DNA from 4 places in the Colwellia sp. SU-HH01172 genome. Region 4 is predicted to be linked to each of the others. Evidence: predicted binding sites of a transcription regulator. Region 4 holds the regulator's gene; each other region holds the start of a gene.
The links. Region 4 encodes sigma-54, which starts transcription at its own class of promoters, with help from an activator protein. Its sites were predicted from a motif close to GTTGGCACGNNNNTNGNNT; they were not measured.

Region 1: the regulator sigma-54 is predicted to act here: its motif matches at 1,780-1,798, upstream of AC27JP_RS14935 (CmpA/NrtA family ABC transporter substrate-binding protein).
Region 2: the regulator sigma-54 is predicted to act here: its motif matches at 2,019-2,037, upstream of AC27JP_RS02280 (DUF4097 family beta strand repeat-containing protein).
Region 3: the regulator sigma-54 is predicted to act here: its motif matches at 1,691-1,709, upstream of glnK (P-II family nitrogen regulator).

Annotation. Positions count from the first base shown of each region.
Region 1 is NZ_BAAJMB010000005.1:311,468-315,019, forward strand. Features, by position in the region: gene AC27JP_RS14925 (hypothetical protein) at 1-149, opposite strand, end outside; gene AC27JP_RS14930 (ANTAR domain-containing response regulator) at 1,028-1,687, shown strand; gene AC27JP_RS14935 (CmpA/NrtA family ABC transporter substrate-binding protein) at 2,071-3,399, shown strand; gene AC27JP_RS14940 (ABC transporter permease) at 3,487-3,552, shown strand, end outside.
Region 2 is NZ_BAAJMB010000001.1:503,962-507,513, forward strand. Features, by position in the region: gene AC27JP_RS02275 (DEAD/DEAH box helicase) at 1-756, opposite strand, end outside; gene AC27JP_RS02280 (DUF4097 family beta strand repeat-containing protein) at 1,146-1,967, opposite strand; gene AC27JP_RS02285 (NADH-quinone oxidoreductase subunit N) at 2,152-3,552, opposite strand, start outside.
Region 3 is NZ_BAAJMB010000001.1:1,005,065-1,008,616, reverse strand. Features, by position in the region: gene AC27JP_RS04445 (FAD-dependent oxidoreductase) at 1-1,430, opposite strand, end outside; gene glnK (P-II family nitrogen regulator) at 1,743-2,081, shown strand; gene AC27JP_RS04435 (ammonium transporter) at 2,092-3,357, shown strand.
Region 4 is NZ_BAAJMB010000001.1:1,121,210-1,124,761, forward strand. Features, by position in the region: gene lptB (LPS export ABC transporter ATP-binding protein) at 1-425, shown strand, start outside; gene AC27JP_RS04955 (RNA polymerase factor sigma-54) at 491-2,002, shown strand; gene hpf (ribosome hibernation promoting factor) at 2,040-2,327, shown strand; gene ptsN (PTS IIA-like nitrogen regulatory protein PtsN) at 2,359-2,811, shown strand; gene rapZ (RNase adapter RapZ) at 2,818-3,552, shown strand, end outside.

The DNA of each region.
Region 1 (3,552 bases), on a different contig from region 4:
TGTGCTTTTTCCTGCTTTGCAAAAGGTGTATCACTGTTACCATTTAGCCAGTCAATTACACGAAGGTTATATTGCTTATCAATATAAAGTCCAAAAATATAGAGTGAAAAAACAACGCTCATAAGTAAAGTAATTTCTAAGTTTGTCATGTGAAGCTCCTATTCATTGTGCTGATAATCAGCTGATTTTATATGGGCGAAATAGCTAAATTTATGACGAGAATTACCGCTAAATTCAATTGGCTGAATGCCCACTACAATCACATAGTCTCGAGTTATTTATTTTTATTACATTTTCTTGATAAATTAACGTAAAAACTTTTAGTAAATTTTGAGTAGAATCCTAGTATGTGAAGTTCTCCTCGGTAATGCTGTGCCAAACCTTTAGTTAAAACCCCAATTGATTATCCGCAGTTAAAATCAGCGTGTGCTGATTTAGTGCTATATAAAGGCTTTCATCTCAAGTGTTCAATGAATGTATTAGCGCGATAGAAAATACATACAATGACTACTTTGATAAAGCACTTACACTAAAAATAAGAAAATTTGGTGCTGAACCTATTGAAGACTAAAGCTAAAACAAAAAGCATTACGGCATTTGATTGCCAAAGGTTTTTCATATGCGATTGCCAATAAAGTGATTGGCCATTTAGATGAGGAAGACTATGATTTTATTTGTCGCAGCTGAAGCTGGATTTGAAGATTTTTAATGCCTGAGGCTAAGCATTCTGACTTGCCGCAATAAGTTCTATACAGCAACTAAGGGGCCCTAAAATTTTGAATAGCAAACCTATCTACGTTTCATCACAAAAAAATTATTTGTTGACATATTTCTCTATTAAATAAATCGATCTCTAAAATGCACTGCAGGTTATTTTTCTATCAAAATAATTCTTTTGTGGTGCAAGCTTAACTGGTTAAACGGCAATGAAATCTCTAAGATTTTGATAAAAAAGAAAATAATTGTTTGGCTCGGAAATTGTATTGTTGATTTTACCAATAAACCGTTGTGAAAAGGTTGATAGACAATGAAATTTACGAATAAATTGATTAATAAAACGCATGTTCAACCTAAGCAAACAAAAGTATCTGACAATAAAAGCCTATCGGTGCTTTTGTTGGAAGAACATCCTTCTTCTAAATCAATTTTAAAAAATGCACTAATGGATTTTGATTATAATGTCACTAAATCCATCTCTTTAAATGATAGTATTATTGAGCATATTGAATTATGTCAGCCTGATATTTTAATATTATCCACAGAAAGACTCAGTGATGTAATGCTTAAAGAGCTGGCAGCAATAAATAACATCTTACCTTTACCCATTATTATATTTGCTGAAAATGATTCTCCCAATGTAATTCAACGCTCGATAAAAGCAGGGGTTAGTGCCTACGTGGCTCATGAAATTTCTCCGCAACGAATTCACAGTATTATTTCAGTGGCTAACGAACGATTTAAGGAAGTTCAGGCGCTTCGAAATGAATTAAAACTCGCCAAAATGCAATTAGAAAGCAGGAAACTTATTGAAAGAGCAAAAGGGCACCTAATGCAGATGAAAAAAATGACTGAAAAAGAAGCTTATGACACTTTGAGAAAAATGGCGATGGATCAAAGTCGTCCTATCTCGATGGTGGCTAAAAATATTATTGATGTTTATGAGTTATTAGCGACACCTAACGCCTGAATCGTTTTAGTGCATTTCCCTTTTTTAGTGCAAAAATAGCTCATGATATTTATAAGTTTTAATTTAAGTTATTTAAAATCATGTATTTATATAGTGGCAAGTAACTTGCTGTGTAATAAGAGTAAATAGTTAATTAACAATTTTTATTTTTATCAACGGCGATAAAAATAGATGTATAAAGTCTGATAGCAACGGTGCTACAGAATGATATAAAAAATATTTTTAAATTTAATGAGCAATGGCGCTCACCCATAAATAATCATCATGGTTATTTATGGGTGAGCGTTTTTTTTAATTTTTACTAACGTAACTTGAAGGATTTGATAATGAACTGGAAAAAATCAATAAGTGCTACCTTGAAACTGATTTCGTTTAGCGTTGCTATGGTACTTTCAGGCAGTAATCTCGCCTTTGGTGAAGAGCTCGGTGAGCCTGAAAAAGAAGAACTAAAATTTGGCTTTATTAAACTGACCGACATGGCTCCAATTGCTATTGCCTATGAAAATGGTTATTTCGAAGATGAAGGCTTATATGTCACCATTGAAGCTCAAGCAAACTGGAAAGTGTTGCTAAACGGTGTTATCGATGGCAGTTTAGATGGTGCGCATATGCTGGCAGGGCAGCCGATTGCAGCTACGATGGGCTATGGCACTAAAGCACATATTATTACTCCATTTTCAATGGATTTAAACGGTAACGCCATTACCGTTTCTAACGAAATTTGGCAGCAAATGAAGCCGAATATTCCTAAAATGGCAGACGGCAGGCCTGTTCACCCAATTAAAGCCGACTCATTAAAACCTGTTATTGAAAAACTAAACGATGAAGGTAAACCGTTTAAAATGGGCATGGTGTTTCCTGTTTCAACTCATAACTATGAATTACGCTATTGGCTAGCCGCTGGTGGAATACACCCGGGTTTTTATGCGCCGCATAAAGGCGATTCTTCAGGGCAAATTAGCGCCGATGCCTTACTGTCGGTTACCCCTCCGCCACAAATGCCGTCAACCATGGAATCTGGCACCATACATGGCTACTGTGTTGGTGAACCTTGGAACCAACAAGCGGTATTTAAGAATATTGGTGTGCCAATAGTCACTGACTATGAAATTTGGAAAAACAACCCTGAGAAAGTTTTTGGTATCACGGCCAAGTTTGCAGAAAAATACCCTAATACCACTATACGCCTAACTCGTGCGCTAATTCGAGCAGCGAAATGGTTAGATGATAATAACAATGCGAACCGTCCAGCGGCAGTAAAAATATTGTCTCAATCTAACTATGTTGGCGCTGATTACAATGTTATTGCTAATTCAATGACGGGGACTTTTGAGTATGAAAAAGGTGATGTCCGTGAAGTACCCGACTTCAATGTGTTTTTCAGATACAACGCGACTTATCCATATTTTTCAGACGCTATTTGGTATTTAACGCAAATGCGTCGTTGGGGGCAAATTTCTGAGGATAAAAGTGACCAGTGGTACAAAAATTTAGCATCGAAAGTTTATCGTCCAGATATTTACGTTAAAGCCGCAAAATCTTTAATTGCTGATAAATTAATTTCGGCAAATGAATTTCCAGATTTTGCTAAAGAAACCGGATTTAAAGCGCCGAAAAAGCATTTTATTGACAATATTGTTTATGACGGAAGCCAGCCAAATGCTTATTTAGAAAAATTTGTTATTGGTCTTAAAAGCGGTGAAAAGCTTTAGGCGCGATTCACTCATAGTATTGAAAAGGAATAAAAAATGAGTTCAACAACAGTAAGTATAGCTAGTAATACGGAAGGCGAACAACTGATGAAATCTGTTCAGACTGTTTTTAAAAAAGCCACTAAGGCGATTTTGTTACCCTGTTTAGGCATC
Region 2 (3,552 bases), 620 kb from region 4:
GATCATGGCATCATAATCAACGGTTTCTGCAATACGCTCTAAAGCAGTCATTTTATTAATGCCGCTAACTTTCCATGCGTATTGGGTAATATTAGCTTTTGCTTTTTTCACTGCAGCAACTTTAATATGCTCAGGCTCTTTCAAAAAGCGATTGGCGACTTTGCGAATTTGCGGAGGCATAGTTGCTGAAAACAATGCCATTTGAGTTTCTTTTGGTAAATGTTCAAGGATCCACTCAATATCTTCTAAAAAGCCCATGTTTAACATTTCATCAGCTTCATCAAGCACACAAAATGATAAGTTAGCTAACTTCAAGCTTTTACGACGTAAGTGATCCATTAAACGACCAGGTGTGCCAACAACAACCTGTGCACCACGTTCTAACTGCTGAAATTGTGGTTGGTAAGATTGACCACCGTATAAAGTAGCTACACGAAGTCCTTTCATATCTTTAGCAAAAGTTTCAATTGCTTCTGCAACTTGAATCGCTAGTTCACGTGTTGGTGCTAACACCATTAATTGTGGCTTACGTAAAGTAACATCAATTTTTGCCAATGCAGGCAAGCCAAATGCTGCAGTTTTTCCGGTACCTGTTTGTGCTTCACCAAGTACATCTTTACCTGCCAATAATGGAGGAATTGTTTGTGCTTGAATTGCAGTAGATGATTCAAAACCTAGTGCTTTTACAGCAGATACTAAGTTTTCAGGCAAACCAAGGGTGTCAAAGCCTACAGAGGCATTGTTAAGATCAGTCATATAAATTTTGTCTTCTCATGGTAGAAACCGGCAAAACGCCAAAATTCCTACGTACATATACGAGGAAACCACCAGGAAGACTTAAGGCACATTCGGTACGTTAACGTTGAACAGTTAACTGGGCAAGTCTATTGGGCGGATATACCCCACTCATTTAAATTTTCCGTGATTAAAGTCATTTACAGAATAAATTCGCATCGCAATCACAGAGGCGCGCATTATACAGATGCTTGTTCTTTATACAAGCATTAAAGCCATTTTCATGCAATTTAATGGCAAAAACAGCCTTTTCATTACAAAAAAGGCTGTTTTACGGTTTAATACAAATTATGGCACAAAATAATCACAGTGATTTTTTTGCTAGGTTAGTAACTTTAGTTCAACCGCACTTAGCTATCAATTTCAAAACCGCCCTTGACTTTTTTCACTCGTAAACCACCTGAGCCGCTATCCAATATTTTTAAGCCACCGGCTTGCTCAACGTCTATATCACCTGAGCCATCATCAATAGTAACCACACCATCAACTTTCCTAACGGTTAAATCGCCAGAGCCATCTTCAAATATCGCGCTACCCGATATCTCTTTTGCATAGATACTGCCTGAGCCGTCATCAATATCGACATTACCGTCAATCTCGCTTAATTCGATGCTACCAGAGCCGTCAACAATAGTGACATTACCAACAACCTCACTAACATATAAGCCGCCAGAGCCATCATTAATCGTCACATCACTTTTAATGCCTTTAACGGTAAGTTCGCCTGAGCCGTCTCTAACATCAACCGCGCCGTCAATATTACTGATGCTAATTGCACCAGAGCCATCATCAAGAGTTAACATCATATGACTTGGTACGGTAATTTTCAGGTCAATATGCGGAGAGTCACCTTGCCAAAAACCACTGGTACTTTTCATTTTTGACACTAAAAATGCCGTTTTTCCTGATTCACTTAACTCCAGTTGATAATTATCACTGTTGCGCTTATCAGTATAAATATCGGCAACGACTCTAATTTCAGAAACATGATCAGAGCCAGAAATAACCAAAGATCCCGCCCCCGCTTCAACGTCGAAAGCCGTTAATGTCGCAGCATCAATATGTAGCTCTTGTTGACTATGATGGTTTGCATGTGAAGGATTGGCAACAACAATACAACCGCTTAAGAATGCTGCGCTAGTGGCAAAAAGTAATGATGAAGTTAATTTCATTGGTCTATTTCCTTGTTAAAACACAATTATTTTTATTTTCTTAACAAGATTAAACAAAAATCACGCCAACAAAACAAACTTTTTATAATCAAAGACTTAACAAAATAGACACAAAAACAACAAAGTCAAATCTCTATAATTTGGCGAAATAAACAATTTATTAGTAAAAATTATTTAACTTTGCTCACAAAATCATAAATTGGCTAAGCACATCCGGAAAAATTCCCAGTACCAATCCAATAACAATAAAGCTATAAACAAGTATGCGCTCTAAGATTGGGCTTCTATGCTGTTTAGCACCTTCTTGAGCATCATCATCTGAGTAAAATAAGGTAAAAATAATTGGTAAGTAGTACGCTAAGCCAATACCACTACCGACAATTAAGCTAATAATTAGCCACCAAGCATGGCCAATTGTTGCTTGACTTAAAATATAAAACTTACCGATAAAGCCCATGGTTAATGGAATGCCTGCTAAGCTCAATACCGCAAGAATAACAAGAAATGCCTGACTTTTTGATCGCCAAAATAGTCCTTTTAAATCGCTCAGTAGCAGGTCTTCCTTAAAATGAGATAATTGTTTCTCACTCCCCAAACATTGTGACTGCAATGACGCCATCACCATAAATATCGAAATATTGGCGACAACATAAGCACTCAAGTAAAACAATACACTTTGCCAAGTAAACGCTAAACTTTCATTTGATATTACAATCACCACGATCAGCAAATATCCCATGTGCGCAATAGATGAATAACCAATAAGCCGTTTTAAGTTTTGTTGCTTCAATGCCAGCACATTACCTAACAGCATCGAAGCAATAGCTAATATCATTAATAACAATTGCACATTGCTATGCAACATATAGTTCTGCGCCACGATACATTTAACGAATACCACAAACATTGCCACTTTTGAGACCGTCGCCATCAGCAAAGTTACCGGCGTCGGTGCCCCCTGATAAACATCAGGCGTCCAAAAATGAAATGGTGCCAACGAAAGCTTAAAGGCAATGCCAGAAATAAAAAGTAAAATGCCTAACTCAAAAAACAAACGTAAGTTCTGTTGGTGATATATCGGGTTTGGCAAGTTCGCATCAAAGCTCATATTGCCCGCCACACTATAAATAAAGGCAATTCCCAATAACATAAAGCTCGATGCTGTCGCACTTAGCACTAAATATTTAAAGCCACTTTCAACGCTATAATGGCTTTCACGGTGATAGCCCACTAGGCCAACCAAACTAATACTCAGCAGTTCAAAGCCTAGAAATAGGCTAGCGAAGTGGTTGCTTGTCACTAATACGCCAGCCCCAAGCACTAATAACATCAATAGCAGATAATATTCATCGTGCACCTCAATATGTGCTTTTAAGAATTGATGACTCATCTGCAAAGAAACCAGCGCTGATATCAGCACTAAACTAAAGGAAAAAGTACTGTAGCCATCAACTTTTAATAATTGTGTCACGGCGGTTGGTTGAGTGACTAATAAACTCATGTTTGCAATCAGCGCAACCAAGATAACCGCGCCAGTAAATAATGCTATGGTGCGTTGCGAACGTCGCCATGCTACCAGTAATAA
Region 3 (3,552 bases), 120 kb from region 4:
TCATCGAAGCCTAACTCTACTTCGGTATTCAATTGCTTTACCGCCTCTTCCCAGGCGATATGCGGTACCTGATTACGTTGCTCGTGGCTAATGGCACTTTGATAACTCCAGTCATGAATGCCCATTTTTTGGCTGATCAGGTTAAAGCCTACTTCAGGTCGTTCTTGCTGAGTATTTTTACCTTGGCAAAATAAATCGATGGAGATTGCGGCTTGATGGCCATTGGCAACGGCACTAATAATATTTTCCGGCCCAAATGCTGCATCGCCACCAAAAAATACCTGAGGCAATGTAGATTGCAGTGTTTGCTTATTAAGTGCGGGTTGTTGCCATTTGTTAAATTTGATGCCGATATCACGCTCAATCCAAGGGAATGCGGTGTCTTGACCTACCGCGACTAAGACTAAATCACATTCAACTAATATAGTTTCGCCAGTCGGGAGTAAAGTTCTTTTACCTTGCTTGTCATAGCTTGAAGTCACTTTTTCAAATAGCACACCAATGAATTTACCGTCAGTCATCACATATTCAATTGGGGTATGATCAGCTTTAATGGTGATACCTTCTGCTTGCGCATCTTCTTTTTCCCAAGGGGATGCTTTCATGGCATCAAAACTTGAACGAACCAGCACAGTTACTTCATTGGCACCGAGTCTTTTTGCTGTTCGACAACAGTCCATTGCCGTATTGCCGCCACCTAGTACCACCACACGTTTTGGCGCTTTTTCGGTATGCTTGAAGCTAACATTGGACAACCAATTGATACCAATTTCGATATGGCTAGCAGCTAAGTCATGGCCCTGAATTTCTAACCAACGGCCCGATGGCGCGCCGGTACCAATAAAAATGGCATCAAATTTAGCTTGCAGCAGCTTTTCTAAACTTGATATTTCTTCACCAAAGTGGCATTCAACGCCCATTTTTAGAATGTAATCGAGTTCTTCGTCTAATACCGATTCAGGTAATCTAAAGGCGGGTATTTGGCTACGCATCATGCCACCGGCTTTTGCATCACGTTCATATACCACCACTTCATACCCCAACGGCAGTAAATCTCTTGCTACTGTTAAAGAAGCTGGGCCAGCACCAATCAAGGCGATGCGTTTGCCGTTTTTTTGCTGTGGAATGGCTGGTAAGTACGAATAAATGTCTTCTTTGTAATCGCTGGCGACCCGCTTTAAACGACAGATGGCGACGGGCTCATTTTCAACGCGAGTGCGTCGACAAGCCGGCTCACAGGGTCGATCACAAACTCGGCCTAATACGCCCGGAAAAACATTCGATTGCCAGTTAATCATATAGGCATCGGTATAGCGTTTTTCTGCGATTAAACGAATGTATTCAGGGACAGGGGTATGAGCAGGGCAAGCGTGCTGACAATCGACGACTTTTAAGAAGTGCTGGTATGAAGAAGTATCGGTGTTTTTCAATAGCTTATTCCTTAGCAGTAACCTGATTAAATAATCTACACCCAAAGCGGAGGCAGTTAAACACTTTTCGTTATTTAATAAATAATTTTTTTAATACTAGGGCGCTTGTCAGTGTGGTGATTTGCTAAGTAGCCGAATGCTAGGTTTGTTCTCACTGAACTTGCACCAGCAGTTAACAAGCGCGGCGCTTTACGCACTGCAATGGTGCGACACTAATTTCATAGAATGCATTATCTTACTGTTTTAAAAGATTAAATTGTTTTGGCACAAGGATTGATACCTAGTATTCAAGACATAAATAAGGATTAAAAAATGAAATTAGTCAGCGCAATAATAAAGCCTTTTAAACTTGATGATGTCAGAGAAGCGATTTCTGAGATTGGTGTCGAAGGTTTAACTGTCAGTGAAGTCAAAGGATTTGGCCGCCAAAAAGGCCATACCGAGTTATATCGTGGTGCAGAATATCAAGTAGATTTTCTACCAAAAGTAAAACTTGAAATTGCCGTCAATGATGACGTTGTTCAACGACTTGTTGAAGCGATTAGCCAAGCAGCCTATACCGGAAAAATTGGTGACGGCAAAATCTTTGTTTATGACCTTGAGCAAGCCGTGCGTATTCGTACCGGCGAGCAAGATGTAGAAGCGATTTAGGAGCAGCACGATGGAACAAAATATTTTTCAACTTCAATACGCCATGGACACATTTTATTTCTTGATTTGTGGTGCCTTAGTGATGTGGATGGCTGCGGGTTTCTCTATGCTTGAGGCTGGTTTAGTTCGCGCTAAAAATACCACAGAAATATTAACTAAAAATGTCGCGCTATATGCGATTTCTTGCATGATGTATTTAGTTATTGGTTACGACATTATGTACGGCGGCGGCATGTTTTTATCAGGCATTGAAACAGTAGACCCTGCTAAAGTATTAGCTGATTTCTCGGCGCGAGAAGATGGTTTTACAGGGGCAGCAATATACTCAGCCGCTTCAGATTTCTTTTTCCAAGTGGTCTTTGTGGCTACCGCGATGTCGATTGTTTCTGGCGCGGTGGCTGAACGCATGAAGTTATGGGCATTTCTCGCTTTTGCTGTGGTATTAACTGCGGTTATTTATCCGATGGAAGGCAGCTGGACCTGGGGTGGTAATGCCGTATTTGGCTTGTATACCTTAAGTGACTTAGGCTTTTCTGATTTTGCCGGTTCAGGCATTGTGCATATGGCCGGTGCTGCAGCGGCATTAGCGGGGGTATTACTGCTAGGTGCCCGAAAAGGTAAGTACGGTGCTGATGGCCGAGTAAATGCAATTCCCGGTGCTAATTTACCGATGGCAACCTTAGGGACATTTATTTTATGGATGGGCTGGTTTGGTTTTAATGGCGGCTCAGTGTTAAAGCTTGGTGATATTGCCAGTTCTCATTCTGTCGCTATGGTGTTTCTCAATACCAACGCAGCGGCGGCGGCGGGCGCTGTATCGGCACTGATATTAGCCAAACTGCTATTTAAAAAGGCAGACTTAACCATGGCATTAAATGGTGCGCTGGCGGGGTTAGTGGCAATTACAGCTGAGCCGTCAACGCCGACGCCAATGCAAGCTACCTTGTTTGGCGCGATTGCTGGTATCGTGGTGGTGTTCTCAATTATCAGTTTAGATAAGTTGAAAATTGATGATCCTGTTGGCGCCATTTCAGTGCATGGTGTTGTTGGCTTACTAGGATTATTATTGGTGCCGTTAACAAATGATGCATCAAGCTTAACTGGGCAACTAATTGGTGCCGCAACCATATTTATTTGGGTGTTTTCTACTAGCTTGATTGTCTGGTTTGCTTTGAAGCAGCTGATAGGTATTCGAGTGAGTTCTGAAGAAGAGTATGAAGGTGTCGATAAGTCAGATTGCGGTATGGAAGCCTATCCAGAGTTCACGCGCGGCTAGTTGAAGGTAGAAATTATATCGCGTCGAGCGAATAGATGATCAGAACACCAAGGTAGCTTTACCTTGGTGTTTTATTTTGATATTTCCCAGATAATGTCGGCGTAGATCAAGCTCGCTGAAATAATTCGTAAAGTTTTACTGTTATCATTAATAAAATGTGTAAAATTACCTTATTAATTTAGATGTTTATAAACG
Region 4 (3,552 bases):
CTATTTTGCAAACTCGTAAGTCATTATCTGATGTTGAAAAAGAAGAAAAGCTTGAGCATTTATTGGAAGAATTCAATATCGGCCATATTAAAGATAACTTAGGCATGAGCTTATCTGGTGGTGAACGTCGGCGCGTTGAAATTGCCCGGGCATTAGCCGCCGATCCAAAATTTATCTTACTTGACGAACCTTTTGCCGGTGTTGATCCAATTTCAGTAGGTGATATAAAAAAAATTATCCTACACTTAAAAGAACGTGGCATTGGCATTTTAATTACCGATCACAATGTCCGTGAAACGCTCGATGTTTGTGAACACGCATATATTGTTAGTCACGGCGAACTTATTGCAGAAGGTGATGCGGATCAAATTCTCGCAAACCAGCATGTAAGAGATGTATACCTTGGCGAACAATTCACGCTATAGTTATTGGCATACGTTAAAAGCAAAATAATATTGCACTAAATAGTAACAGGGAAAAGAAAAACTAAATGCGTCCTACTCTGCAGCTCCGTATCGGACAACAGTTAACTATGACTCCCCAATTGCAGCAAGCAATTAAGCTGTTGCAATTGTCGACCTTGGATTTACAACAAGAAATTCAAGAAGCACTTGAAAGTAATCCGTTACTTGAAATGGATGAAAACCAAACGACTTCATCGGAAAGTACGCCTGATAATTTAGAAGAAGCATTTTCGGCCAACGCCAGTGACAACAACAGTGAAGTAGCATCTCTAGATGGCAGTGAAGATTCAGCGCCAACAATCGATGAAATTAGCTCTGCCGAAGGCTTAGCAAAAACCGATATCCCCGAAGAATTGAATAATGACACCACCTGGGATGATAATTTCAGCGCTGGTACTAGCAGTGGCAGTGTTGGTCCTGCTTCTGAAGATTATACCTATCAAGGTGAAACCAAAGATTCAATTCAAGATCACCTAATTTGGCAAATGGAACTGACGCCTTTTACCGAAACCGATAAAACCATTGCCATTGCCATTATTGAAGCGATTGACGAAGCGGGTTATTTAACTGTTTCGGCTGAAGAAATTTTAGAAAGTGTCGGCATTGAAGACCTTGAACTTGATGAAGTCGAGGTGGTGCTAAAACGAATTAACGTCTTTGACCCTATAGGGGTTGCCGCCCGCTCAATTCCAGAGTGTTTGTTGATCCAATTGAATCAATTTTCAAGCGATACCCCTTGGTTAGCAGAAAGTAAACTCGCAGTTAGTGAGTATATTGACTTATTGGGTAATCGCGATTACCGGCAATTAATGCGTAAGTTGCGTTTAAAAGAAGAGCAATTACGCGAAGTGATACGTCTTATTCAAACCTTAGACCCTCGCCCTGGCGATAGCGTTGTTAAGAGTGAAGAACAATACGTAATTCCTGATGTTTCAGTGGAAAAGAAAAACGGCCGTTGGACAGTAGAATTAAATCCTGACACTGCACCTAAGCTGTCGGTCAATCAGCAATATGCCGCCATGTCACGTTCTATGAAGTCGTCGACGGATTCACAATTTATTCGTTCTAATCTGCAAGAAGCGAAATGGTTTATTAAGAGCTTGGAAAGTCGTAACGACACCTTATTAAAAGTATCCAACTGTATTGTGCAACGCCAACAAGGTTTCTTTGAACATGGCCCAGAAGCCATGCGCCCTATGGTATTAAACGATATTGCTGAAGCCGTTGATATGCATGAATCAACCATTTCTCGCGTTACCACGCAAAAATATATGCACACGCCTAGAGGCATATTTGAATTAAAATATTTCTTCTCAAGCCATGTTAGTACCGAAAATGGCGGCGAGTGCTCATCAACTGCTATTCGCGAGTTAATTAAAAAATTAGTCTCGGCAGAAATTCCCGCCAAACCACTCAGTGACAGTAAAATGGCAGATATTTTAGCGGAACAAGGCATTAAAGTAGCAAGGCGTACCATTGCAAAATATCGAGAGTCGCTCTCGATACCACCATCGAATCAACGTAAAAGCCTATTATAGGTTTGGTTTATTAACCCGCAAAAGAGGATTGACGCATATGCAAATTAATCTTACCGGACACCATGTCGATGTTACCGATTCATTACGTGATTATGTCAATGGAAAATTTGAAAAACTAGAACGACATTTTGATCACATCAACAATGTTCATGTAGTTTTAACCGTAGAAAAACTTAATCAAATAGCGGAATCAACCGTGCACTTAAGTGGCAGTGAAGTTCATGCCAAAGCAGAAAATAATGACATGTATGCTTCTATTGACTCACTGATTGATAAGTTAGATCGGCAAATATTGAAATATAAAGGCAAAATAAACAAACATTAACGTCTCTTCGCATTAGGTCTTTGAAGTAATTATGAAGTTGCAAGACATCTTAACCCCGGACTGCACAATATGTGCAGCACCGGGTTCCAGTAAAAAGCGTGTATTAGAATATTTAAGCAGTTTGGCGGCAGAAAAGCTGGCCAGCCACGATACTTTCCAATTATTAGAAAGCTTAGTTAAGCGCGAAAAAATGGGCTCAACGGGTATCGGCAATGGTATTGCCATTCCCCACGGACGTTTAGACAATGCGAGTGCCCCAATTGCTGTGGTTATCACCACGGAACAAGCAATTAACTTTGACGCTATAGATCATCGCGCTGTCGATATTTTTATTGCCTTATTTGTTCCTGAAGAAGAATGTCAAAATCATTTATGTACCTTACAAAGTATTGCACAGATATTTCGTGATAAGCAATTTTGCAAGCAAGTGCGTAAATGCGAAAGTAACCAAGCACTTTTCGAATTAATCCAACAAGCGAGTTAATCATCAATGAAATTAATCATTGTCAGTGGTCGTTCAGGCTCAGGTAAAAGTGTTGCCCTGCGTGTTTTAGAAGACTTAGGCTATTATTGTGTCGACAATATTCCGGTTAATTTACTGCCAGCCTTAACACATACTGTTATCAATGATTACGAAAATGTTGCTGTTAGCCTAGATGTTCGTAACCTACCCGCCGATCCGAATGATGTGCCAGAAATCATTGACTATTTACCCAGTGCGGTTGAATTAAACCTACTCTATTTAGATGCCGATGATAGCGACTTAATTCGTCGTTTCAGCGAAACTCGACGCTTGCACCCATTGATCAAACAAAATATCGCTCTTGATCAGGCAATTGCACTCGAAAAACAACTGTTAGAGCCAATTGCAACACGTGCGCATTTATACATTAATACCAGTCAATTATCACCGCATCAGTTAGCCGATTTAGTTAGAGAAAGAATTCTCGGCAAAAAATCAGGCTCTATGGTGATCGTATTTGAATCTTTTGGCTTTAAACATGGTGTGCCACAAGACGCTGACTATGTTTTTGATGCTCGTTTTTTACCTAATCCTTATTGGGATAAAGAGTTAAAAGCGCACACAGGTTTAGATAAACCGGTACAAGACTTCCTCGCCAGCCAACCAATAGTCACTAAATTTATTTGGCAAATTAACAGCTTTATGATGACCTGGTTACCACATCTTGAGCGCAATAATCGCAGCTATGTCACTATAGCCATT